Regions from separate parts of the Shewanella sp. SW1 genome, predicted to be linked through region 3. Evidence: predicted binding sites of a transcription regulator. Region 3 holds the regulator's gene; each other region holds the start of a gene.

Region 1 (3,285 bases), on a different contig from region 3:
TGAAGTGCTGGCGGCAAATAAAGTCACAGTGAAAATCCAACAGAACGACGGATTTACGCCAACGCCAGTGGTGTCCCATGGGGTGATTTGCGCCAATCGCGAAGCCAATATTACGGGTGCGGCATTGTCCGATGGTTTGATCATTACGCCTTCCCATAATCCTCCTCAGGACGGTGGCATCAAGTACAATCCACCCCATGGTGGACCGGCCGAAGGTAATATCACGGCTTGGATTGAATCGCGAGCCAATGATTACTTGCGCCAAGCATTAGTTGGCGTGCAAAAATTAGCGTATGCCGAAGCGCTGGCATCAGGCTATGTCAACGCCATTGATTTGATTACACCCTATGTGGCTGATTTAGATAATGTCATCGACATGCAGGCGATTGCTAAGGCTAAGCTGCGTATCGGTGTTGATCCACTCGGTGGTTCGGGTATTTTCTACTGGGCACCGATTGCCGCGCGTTATGGGCTCGATATCACGTTAGTTAATGATAAAGTTGACCCAAGCTTTAGCTTTATGCCGCTGGATAAAGACGGCAAAATCCGCATGGATTGCTCGTCTCCCTATGCGATGGCAGGTTTACTCGCCCATAAAGAATCCTTTGATTTATGCCTTGGTAATGATCCCGATTATGACCGTCACGGCATAGTTTGCCCTGGTACGGGTTTGATGGATCCGAATCATTATCTTGCGGTCGCTATCGATTATTTACTGACACACAGACCAGATTGGAGCGATACCTTAGCCATAGGTAAAACCTTAGTATCGAGTGCGCTTATCGATAAAATCTGTGCTTTCCACGGCAAAAAGTTACTCGAAGTGCCAGTGGGCTTTAAGTGGTTTGTCGACGGTTTAGCCGAAGCCACAATCGCCTTTGGCGGTGAAGAGAGTGCTGGCGCGGCATTTTTACGCCGTGATGGCAGTACATGGTGCACAGATAAAGACGGCTTCATTTTAGGGTTACTTGCCGCAGAGATCCTTGCGGTGACAGGTAAAACCCCAGGTCAACGCCATCAAGAGCTAGTAAAACAATTTGGCCAAAGTTTCTATAAGCGTATCGATAGCCCAATCAGCCTTGAAAACAAAGCCAAGTTTGCTTTGCTCAATGCCGATACTTTAAATGCCACTGTGCTTGCAGGTGAGACAATCGAAAACGTGTTAACCCATGCGCCAGGCAATAATGCGGCGATTGGCGGCATCAAAGTTACCACAGCTAATGGGTGGTTTGCGGCGCGTCCATCGGGCACTGAAGCGTTATTTAAAATCTACGGCGAAAGTTTTATCAGTGAGCAGCATTTGGCTGAGATCATCAAAGATGCGCAGGCATTAATTGATAAGGCGCTAAACGCTTAATGCAGTAGTAGGTTTAGCTAACGTCTCAAAATAAAAAACGCACTCAGATTTGAGTGCGTTTTTGTTTGTGTCTAATTCAGCTGTGAGTAGTTGATCTAATACTGATTTGACCGTATTTAGTACTCGATATGACAACTCGGTAAGTTATTCTTATCGATGTAATTTTGATGATATTCCTCAGCCACATGGAACTGTTGAAGTGGCACTATTTCAGTAACGATATGGCGTAATCCCCAACGGCCCGAGCGGGCAAAAGCTAACTTTGAGGCTTCTGCGGCCGCTTTTTGCTCACGGTCGTGGAAGAAAATGGTGCTGCGATATTGAGTGCCAATATCTCCGCCTTGCATGTTCAGACTCGTAGGATTATGGTTTTTCCAAAATACATCGAGCAAGTCTTCATAACTGACAAGGGCAGGGTCAAATTCCACTTGCACCACTTCGGCATGGCCCGTTTTGCCTTTTTTGACTTCTTCATAGCTCGTCGCCGCATTATTGCCGCCCATATAGCCGCAGGTGGCATTGGATACGCCGTTCACTTGTCTAAAAAAATACTCTACGCCCCAGAAACAGCCGGCACCAAAGGTTGCTAACGCCATAATTAAATCCAATAGAAGTCTAGATGGCTAAGGATTGTGATAAAACTTGAGTGCAAAAGCAAGCCTCAAGCTGGAATATTTATCATGGGAAATTCTTAGGGAATGTCCTAAGAATTTAACAATCAGCTTAGTTGAATGTCATTCCGCTTAAAACTGGGTCCTACGGCAATAAATGTCTGAGAACAGCACTAAAAACATGTGTTAGTATTGAAGCCGTTTTTTAGGTGCGAGTGAGACTAACCGCAGTGAGATAAATGCTTAAGTGGTTATTACTGCCTGTACTTATGCTATTGCGCCAATACTGTTACACATCATTATAAGGAGAATTCTGTGTTACAAGCTCTGTTAGATTCAAAGGATTTTTTAGCGCTCACCTTAGCCCATCCTGAACAGTTCGATGGCGAATTTTCATTTAACTTAGGCGATCATACTCAAGTGGAAGTGTGGGATACCGGTGTTATTGTTTTCGAACCAATACAGAATGAAGGAAAAGATATTGTGCTTTCCTGCGGTGTTCACGGTAACGAGACCGCGCCCATTGAACTCTGCAATAGCTTAATTAAACAACTTCTACAGCAAAAGATCATCGCAAAGCAGCGCACTTTATTTCTCATTGGTAACCCATTAGCGATTAATAACGGCACGCGGATTATTGACGAAAACATGAATCGTCTCTTTAGTGGTGAGCATTCCAATCCACCAGGGTTAGTGAACCCTGAGCGAGTACGCGCGAAAAAACTCGAAGCCTATGTCGATCGTTTTTATACTGCGGTTGCCGATGAACGTCAGCGCATCCATTATGATCTGCACACGGCGATGCGCGCCTCGAAGCATGAAAAGTTCGCTATCTATCCCTATCGTCCTGGGCGCGCCTTTAGCGGCGAGCAAATTATGCTTTTAGCCGCAAGCGGCGTCGATACAGTACTTTTCCACCATGAACCGACCACGACCTTCAGCTATTTTTCCTCTGAACGCTACGGTGCCGATGCCTTTACCATTGAGCTTGGCAAAGTGTATCCCATGGGGCAGAACGACATGACGCGTTTTATCGCCACCCATGAAATGTTCATGCGCTTGATCACCGCTAAGCCGTTGGAGCTGGATGCATTTGATGCCGATAAGGTTAACTTGTACCAAGTGTGCCGCGTCATCAATAAACATTTCGATGATTTTGAATTTACCTTCGCAACTGATGTCGAAAACTTCAGATCTTTCCCGAAGGGCTTTGTTTTAGCGCGGGAAGGTGGGCAAGAAATTAAAGTGGAACATGAGTTTGAGTCTGTCGTGTTCCCTAATGCCAAAGTGCCTATTGGCAATCGCACTGTGATTTGC
Region 2 (3,285 bases), on a different contig from region 3:
GCTTGCCTGTTCACCGGCAACCCCGAGCAGAGTCCACTCAGCGGATGCATTGCTTAGGGTGGCTTTACTAAACACGGCATATTTTTGTAACTGGGGTAAATCGACTTCGATGGCATCCTTTGGCATCAACATAAAGAGTGCATCTTGAATGGCAAAGGTTCTGAAACTGGCCAGCATTTTACCTTTAGGATCGCAATGCGCGCCCCAGCGCCATTGATCCGTGGCCAATGAGCTGATATCTGTGGTCACTTGGCCATGGATAAAACTGCGGCCTTGTTCTCCAACGACTTTGATGAGGCCCAAATGAGATAAGTTGGCAAGCATAAGTGGAGGCAAGGTAGCGTCCAGATCCCAATGGGGCGTAGAAACTGAAATAGTCATAGCGAGATCCTGAAAATGAAGACGATGTGAGAGGCTAGATTGTAACGGAATTCCAGTTGGCTCAAAAGCATAAGGCGCACATATCTGTGAATGATCTGTGCGCCTTAATATGTGTGCTTTAGTCGATAGGCTTAAAGCGAGTGGAGTTTAAAGTTTAAAACAGCACGCGGGTACGTAATGTACCTTCAATGGCTTTGAGTTCAACTAAGGCTTCTTCCGCTTGAGTTGTATCTACTTCCATCACGACATAACCAATTTCTGCGGTGGTCTGCAAATATTGGGCGGCGATGTTGATGCCTTTTTCCGAGAAGGCTTGGTTGATCTTGATCAACACGCCCGGACGGTTTTGGTGAATATGCAGCAAGCGCGAGGTGCCTTTATGCGTTGGTAATGACACTTCAGGGAAGTTAACCGCAGAAACGGTTGAGCCGTTGTCTGAGTATTTAGCGAGCTTACCCGCGACTTCGATACCAATGTTTTCTTGGGCTTCGGCCGTGCTACCGCCGACATGCGGCGTGAGTAGAACATTGTCTAAACCGCGTAGAGGACTGATAAATTCATCGTCATTCGATTGTGGTTCAACGGGGAACACATCGATTGCGGCACCTGCGAGGTGACGTTCTTTTAACGCAACGGTTAAAGCTTCAATATCGACTACAGTACCGCGTGATGCGTTGATAAAGATGCTGCCCTTTTTCATTGCTGCAAACTCGGCAGCGCCTATCATGTCTTTTGTTTGTGGAGTTTCAGGGACATGTAAGCTAACCACATCAGCTTGTGCTAATAGGAGTTCCAACGAATGGACTTGTTGTGCGTTACCTAGCGGCAGTTTGTCTTCGATATCGAAGAACACGACGCGCATACCTAAGGTTTCCGCCAGAATGCCAAGCTGAGTACCAATATGGCCGTAACCAATCACACCTAAGGTTTTACCACGCACTTCATAGCTGCCCGCTGCGGTTTTCATCCAGCCACCACGGTGAGCGATAGCGTTGCGTTCAGGGATACCCCGCATCAACATAATGATTTCGCCAATTACGAGTTCTGCAACACTGCGAGTGTTTGAGAATGGCGCGTTAAATACTGGGATACCAAGGGATTCGGCGGTGGCAAGGTCAACTTGGTTGGTTCCAATACAGAAACATCCTATCGCGATTAACTTCTCGGCACGTTTCAGCACCTCTGCAGTTAATTGGGTACGCGAACGAAGTCCCACAAAATGCGCATCTTTAATGGACTCAAGTAAGGCTTCATCGCTTAAGGAAGCTTTGTGGTATTCGATATTGGTGTATCCCGCACGTTCAAATACATCGACCGCAGATTGGTGGACGCCTTCCAACAGCAGGATCTTGATCTTATCCTTGTCCAGCGAATGTTTCGCCATGATATGGGTACCCTCTAATTAATAGAAATGTTTCTTATGATATGCTCACAACCTTCACCCACCAAAGTAGCACTTTTTTTGCTCAGTGTGGAGGGCTAGATGGCTAAAGTTAATATTCTAAATTTAGAACAATATCGCATAAGAGGAAGAAACATTGAATAACAAAATCGCATGGTGCGGTATTTACCTCTCAGTTTTGGTGTGGTCGGCGATAAAACCCGCAGATCCTTTCACATGGTGGCTCGAAGCCTTACCTGCATTGATTGCTGTACCGATTTTATTCTTTACTCGCAAACGTTTTCCACTAACACCTCTAGTGTATTTTCTCGTCTTAATACACTGCTGTGTGTTGTTTGTAGGTGCTCATTATACTTACGCTGAAGTGCCGTTATTCGACACGATTGCCGATTGGATGGGTTCAGAACGTAATAATTACGATAAAGTGGGTCATTTTGCGCAAGGTTTTATCCCAGCCATGCTCGCCCGTGAAATTATGTTGCGTAATCAAGCTGTCAAACCTGGGGCTTGGTGCGCGTTTCTTGCTACTTGTTTTGTGCTCGCATTTTCGGCGTTTTATGAACTGATCGAATGGTGGGTTGCCGTGGCAACCGGCGAAGGGGCTGAAGCCTTTTTAGGGACTCAAGGCTATGTATGGGATACCCAATCCGACATGTTTCTTGCCCTCATTGGCGCAATTGTCGCGTTAGCTTTACTGTCTCGTTTTCAAGATAAACAAATCGCGAGACTCAAGCAGAGGATTTAGCGGCTAAAAGTGGATGATGCTCTCTGTTTGAGTTGTAAGACTTTCTTCCCTGAAATATATGGTGTGAGTGTGATGACATTGAGTTGTCATACTTTAGTGTTGTTATTGTGTTTTCTTTGTGTTGCAACTTTGGGTTGATAACGTCATAGTTGGAAAGTATTAGGTGCTGGGTGTTGGCCAAGTAAAACGGTATTTTTGACTGTTATTCCATTTTATTGTGGTGAGTTAGTCGAACCTACTAGCATTAAACAGGGAATAGTACATTTGGGTGATGTTTTTCAATCGTTAACTAGTCAGAATTAACTAGGTTAATGGAATGTTGAAAAATCTAACTAAAAAGACGAGTCAAACATACCATTTTGCAATAGAGAATACTTTTCAGGGAGGAGAGTCATTGAGCACAATTAATGAATTGGTTTTTTTACACCAAATGGCCGCGCCATGTCATTTAGCGTTACTCGCTGAATCCATAGGTTTGAAAACGCGTATAGTAAAGCATGCGGCTGAACTGGATTTAGACAAGAGTCGCCGTAGTTTTTATCTGATCACCCAAAAAGGTTCAGCATTAGATAACAAAGGGATACCTCTGTTAGCTTCGCGATTAGTGTCACATTTTCCTGTGGCGCTGTATCAAGTTGAGCGAGACTCCTTAGACCAAGAATCTGCAATGTTACTCGGCATTCGAGGTATTTTATTTGCCGATCAACGTATGGATCTGATGTTAACGGGTTTACGTAAAATGGTGGCAGAGGAACTT
Region 3 (3,285 bases):
TCCGCTAAACTGGAGCCACCAAATTTATGTAAGTGACAACGTGCCATCTATTATTCCTCTACTGACAAGCCACAACGGCGGCTAATCCTGCTTGAATATCTGCAACTAAATCGGCGGCATCTTCAATACCCACCGATAGACGCAATAGGGTGTCCTTAATACCTGCCTCAAAACGCGCCTGCGGCTCCATGGCTCTGTGGGTCATAGTGGCGGGCACGGCCACTAAACTTTCGACGCCACCTAAACTTTCCGCCACGCTAAATAAGCTGAGTGCACCTAAAAAGGCCACCACTTCGGCCTCGCCGCCTTTGAGCTCAAAGCTCAGCATAGCGCCAAAGCCCTGTTGTTGCTTGGCCGCAATGGCGTGACCTGGGTGATCCGCAAGACCGGGGTAATAAACTTTGCTCACCACAGGGCTTTGCGTTAATACCTCAATAATACGCTGGGCATTGGTTTGATGCTCGCGAATACGCACCGCTAAGGTACGCAGGCCTCGCAGGGTCAGATAACTGTCGAAGGCTGACCCCGTTAAGCCTAGAGTGTTCGACCACCAATGTAAGCTTTCGCCGATTTGCGCGTCTTTGGCGACCACAGCGCCGCCGACCACATCGCTGTGACCATTGATATATTTAGTGGTGGAGTGGATAACGATATCCGCGCCTAACAATAGGGGTTGTTGCAATATCGGCGATAAAAAGGTGTTATCGACCACCACCAGCGCGCCGACCTCATGGCTCGCCTTAGCAATGGCTTCGATATCTACCACACGCAATAACGGGTTCGATGGGGTTTCGAGCCACACCATCTTAGGATTCTGCGCAATGGCGGCGGCTAACGCTTGGCTGTCGGTTTGGTCGACCACAATGAGCTTAAACTGGCCTTTCTTCGCTAAGTTGGTAAATAAACGGTAGGAACCACCATAGCAATCATGGGGCACAACTAATAGTTCATCGGGGCCGAGCAAAGTAGTCACTAAGGTGATGGCCGCCATGCCAGTGCACGTCACTATGCCAGTGGCGCCCTTTTCTAATTGCGCTAATGCTTCGCCTAAAATGCAGCGCGTTGGGTTGCCTGAACGACTGTAATCGAATTCGCGGGGATTTTTATGACCATCGAAGGCGTAATTAGTCGACAAATAAATCGGTGGCACAACTGCGCCATATTGAGTATCGCTTTCGATACCCTGACGCACTGCCAGTGTGGCTAATTGACGCTCTGCCATGGGTGGACTCCTAAATTCGATAGACTGATAGAGATGTCTGGACGTCTAAATGTACCTAAGCCCAACGCCATCGTCAATAGGCGTGAAGACGTTTAGACGTCTGAACATAAAGAAATCTGTTTGCAATCACAAAGAAATAGTAGCAATAATTTGACTGTTCTTTGTAAGGGTTTAAAATCTGCCCCGAATTTAGCGTTATAACAGGTGAGTCAATGACTGAATGGAATGGGGAATACATCAGCCCCTATGCTGAACATGGCAAGAAGAATGAACAAGTAAAAAAAATTACTGTGTCTATTCCGCTCAAAGTGCTTAAGGTCCTCACGGACGAACGTACTCGTCGTCAGGTCAATAATTTGCGTCACGCCACCAACAGCGAGCTGTTGTGTGAGGCATTTTTGCACGCCTACACTGGCCAGCCATTGCCCAACGATGACGATCTGTCAAAAGATAACCCAGACAGCATTCCCGCCGAAGCCAAGTTGTTGATGGATCAAATGGGAATCGAGTGGGAAGACATGGAATAGCGACTCGTCGCTTTCAAAGTCATATCACAGTGCTCATCAATAGGGATCGTTAACGATCCCTTTTTGTTTATACCCAAGCGACTTCAAACTTTAAATTTCACCATCTTGAGTTGGTTTGGGATATAGGAAATCCTATGTTTTCTATGATAGATCCACAGACACTCGCCTTAGCCTCGCTGGTCGTGTTTCTGGGCGCATTAACCCAAAGTCTGATTGGGTTTGGGCTTGCGGTTGTCGCCAGTCCTTTGCTGTATATCGTCGATCCACAACTTGTACCTGCGCCTGTTATTGCTATGGGTTTCTCCATCGCCCTGCTGACCTTAGTGCGTGAACGCGGTCACTTAGAATTCAATGGCTTGCAATATGCGCTCCTAGGTCGCGTGCCCGGTGGTTTTATCGGCGCGAGCCTGTTGCTGTTTGCGCCTCAACCCATACTGGGTTTATCCATCGCCGCCATTGTGACTGTCGCAGTGATCCTCAGCCTGTATAAATTCAGCCTGCCAGTGAATAAGAAAACCCTCTTCGGTGCGGGCGTGGTTTCAGGGATCTTCGGCAATATCGCCGCGATTGGTGGCCCGCCGATGGCGATTTTGTTGGCAGGCAAAGATGCCTCGCAGTTTCGCGCTGCCCTGTCGGCCTTCTTCATTTTTAGCTCCATGATTGCATTGATCATTTTAGCGATCACTGGCTTATTAGAATTAAAACATCTGTGGCTGTCGTTGATGCTGCTCCCCTCTGTGATTTTAGGTTACTTAGTCGCAGGACGATTAGTGGGCCGTGTCGATAAAGAGAAGACAAAGATGGCGACGTTAGTCCTGTGCAGTATCAGCGCCTTAGTACTAACGGTGAAGTCGGTTATCGAGTTATTACCCCAATAAGCGTCCCGCTTGTACTGGCAAACCTTCTCACGATTCAAACAATAAAAAAGCACTGACATTGCCAGTGCTTTTTCTTTATCTATCAATATGTAAAGCCAGATTACACTCAGCTTAAATAGCTTTGCCCTGCGTACATAATAAAGTGTCTTAAGGCGAGTACGCCCGTTAAGCTCGCACAAGCCACCATGATCATCGCGCCCTTAGTGTGGCGAGTCGCGGCGGGTAGCAGCATAAACAGCAATGGAATACCAAAGCCAATTCCGACAACACCTATCCAGAACACGCTTGCCCATAGCCCAGAAGTTAACGATGCTAAGGCCGCAGCCGCCGCGCCGCCCTTGAAGTACAAGGCGCAAAACAACATGAACAGGAACAGAATTTCAATCGCCATCACAGGCAATTCTAAACCGTGCATCTTCACTAAAGTTTTGTCGTGGCTGTCAGTCTTAAACATCAGCAACGCCAGTACCGCATTTGCCGCAGCGCCCGCCGATAGACCTGACACTAAAAACAGCGCAGGCAGTACCGCAGTGTTGAGCATAGGATAGGCATTCATCGCCGAAATTAAGAAGCCAGTGTAAGCCCCTACGCCAATGGCGAGGACAAACAACAATACTTCAATCAGCTTTCGAAATGGCATAAGTAACTTAGCGATAGG

What was found. The regulator MetJ, encoded in region 3, represses methionine synthesis genes. The targets are predictions, from matches to a motif close to TAGACGTCTAGACGTCTA.
Region 1: a site for MetJ is predicted at 1,966-1,983, ahead of msrA (peptide-methionine (S)-S-oxide reductase MsrA). Genes of this name have one in related genera too.
Region 2: a site for MetJ is predicted at 1,854-1,871, ahead of serA (phosphoglycerate dehydrogenase). Genes of this name have one in related genera too.

What each region holds. Positions count from the first base shown of each region.
Region 1 is NZ_JAKKSG010000019.1:10,266-13,550, reverse strand. It holds gene pgm (phosphoglucomutase (alpha-D-glucose-1,6-bisphosphate-dependent)) at 1-1,357, shown strand, start outside; gene msrA (peptide-methionine (S)-S-oxide reductase MsrA) at 1,474-1,953, opposite strand; gene astE (succinylglutamate desuccinylase) at 2,284-3,285, shown strand, end outside.
Region 2 is NZ_JAKKSG010000005.1:27,665-30,949, forward strand. It holds gene ygfZ (tRNA-modifying protein YgfZ) at 1-381, opposite strand, end outside; gene serA (phosphoglycerate dehydrogenase) at 536-1,765, opposite strand; gene L5M71_RS05840 (DUF2238 domain-containing protein) at 1,920-2,528, shown strand; gene L5M71_RS05845 (helix-turn-helix transcriptional regulator) at 2,923-3,285, shown strand, end outside.
Region 3 is NZ_JAKKSG010000007.1:51,107-54,391, forward strand. It holds gene L5M71_RS07955 (bifunctional aspartate kinase/homoserine dehydrogenase II) at 1-47, opposite strand, end outside; gene metB (cystathionine gamma-synthase) at 59-1,222, opposite strand; gene metJ (met regulon transcriptional regulator MetJ) at 1,435-1,749, shown strand; gene L5M71_RS07970 (sulfite exporter TauE/SafE family protein) at 1,884-2,627, shown strand; gene nrfD (NrfD/PsrC family molybdoenzyme membrane anchor subunit) at 2,734-3,285, opposite strand, start outside.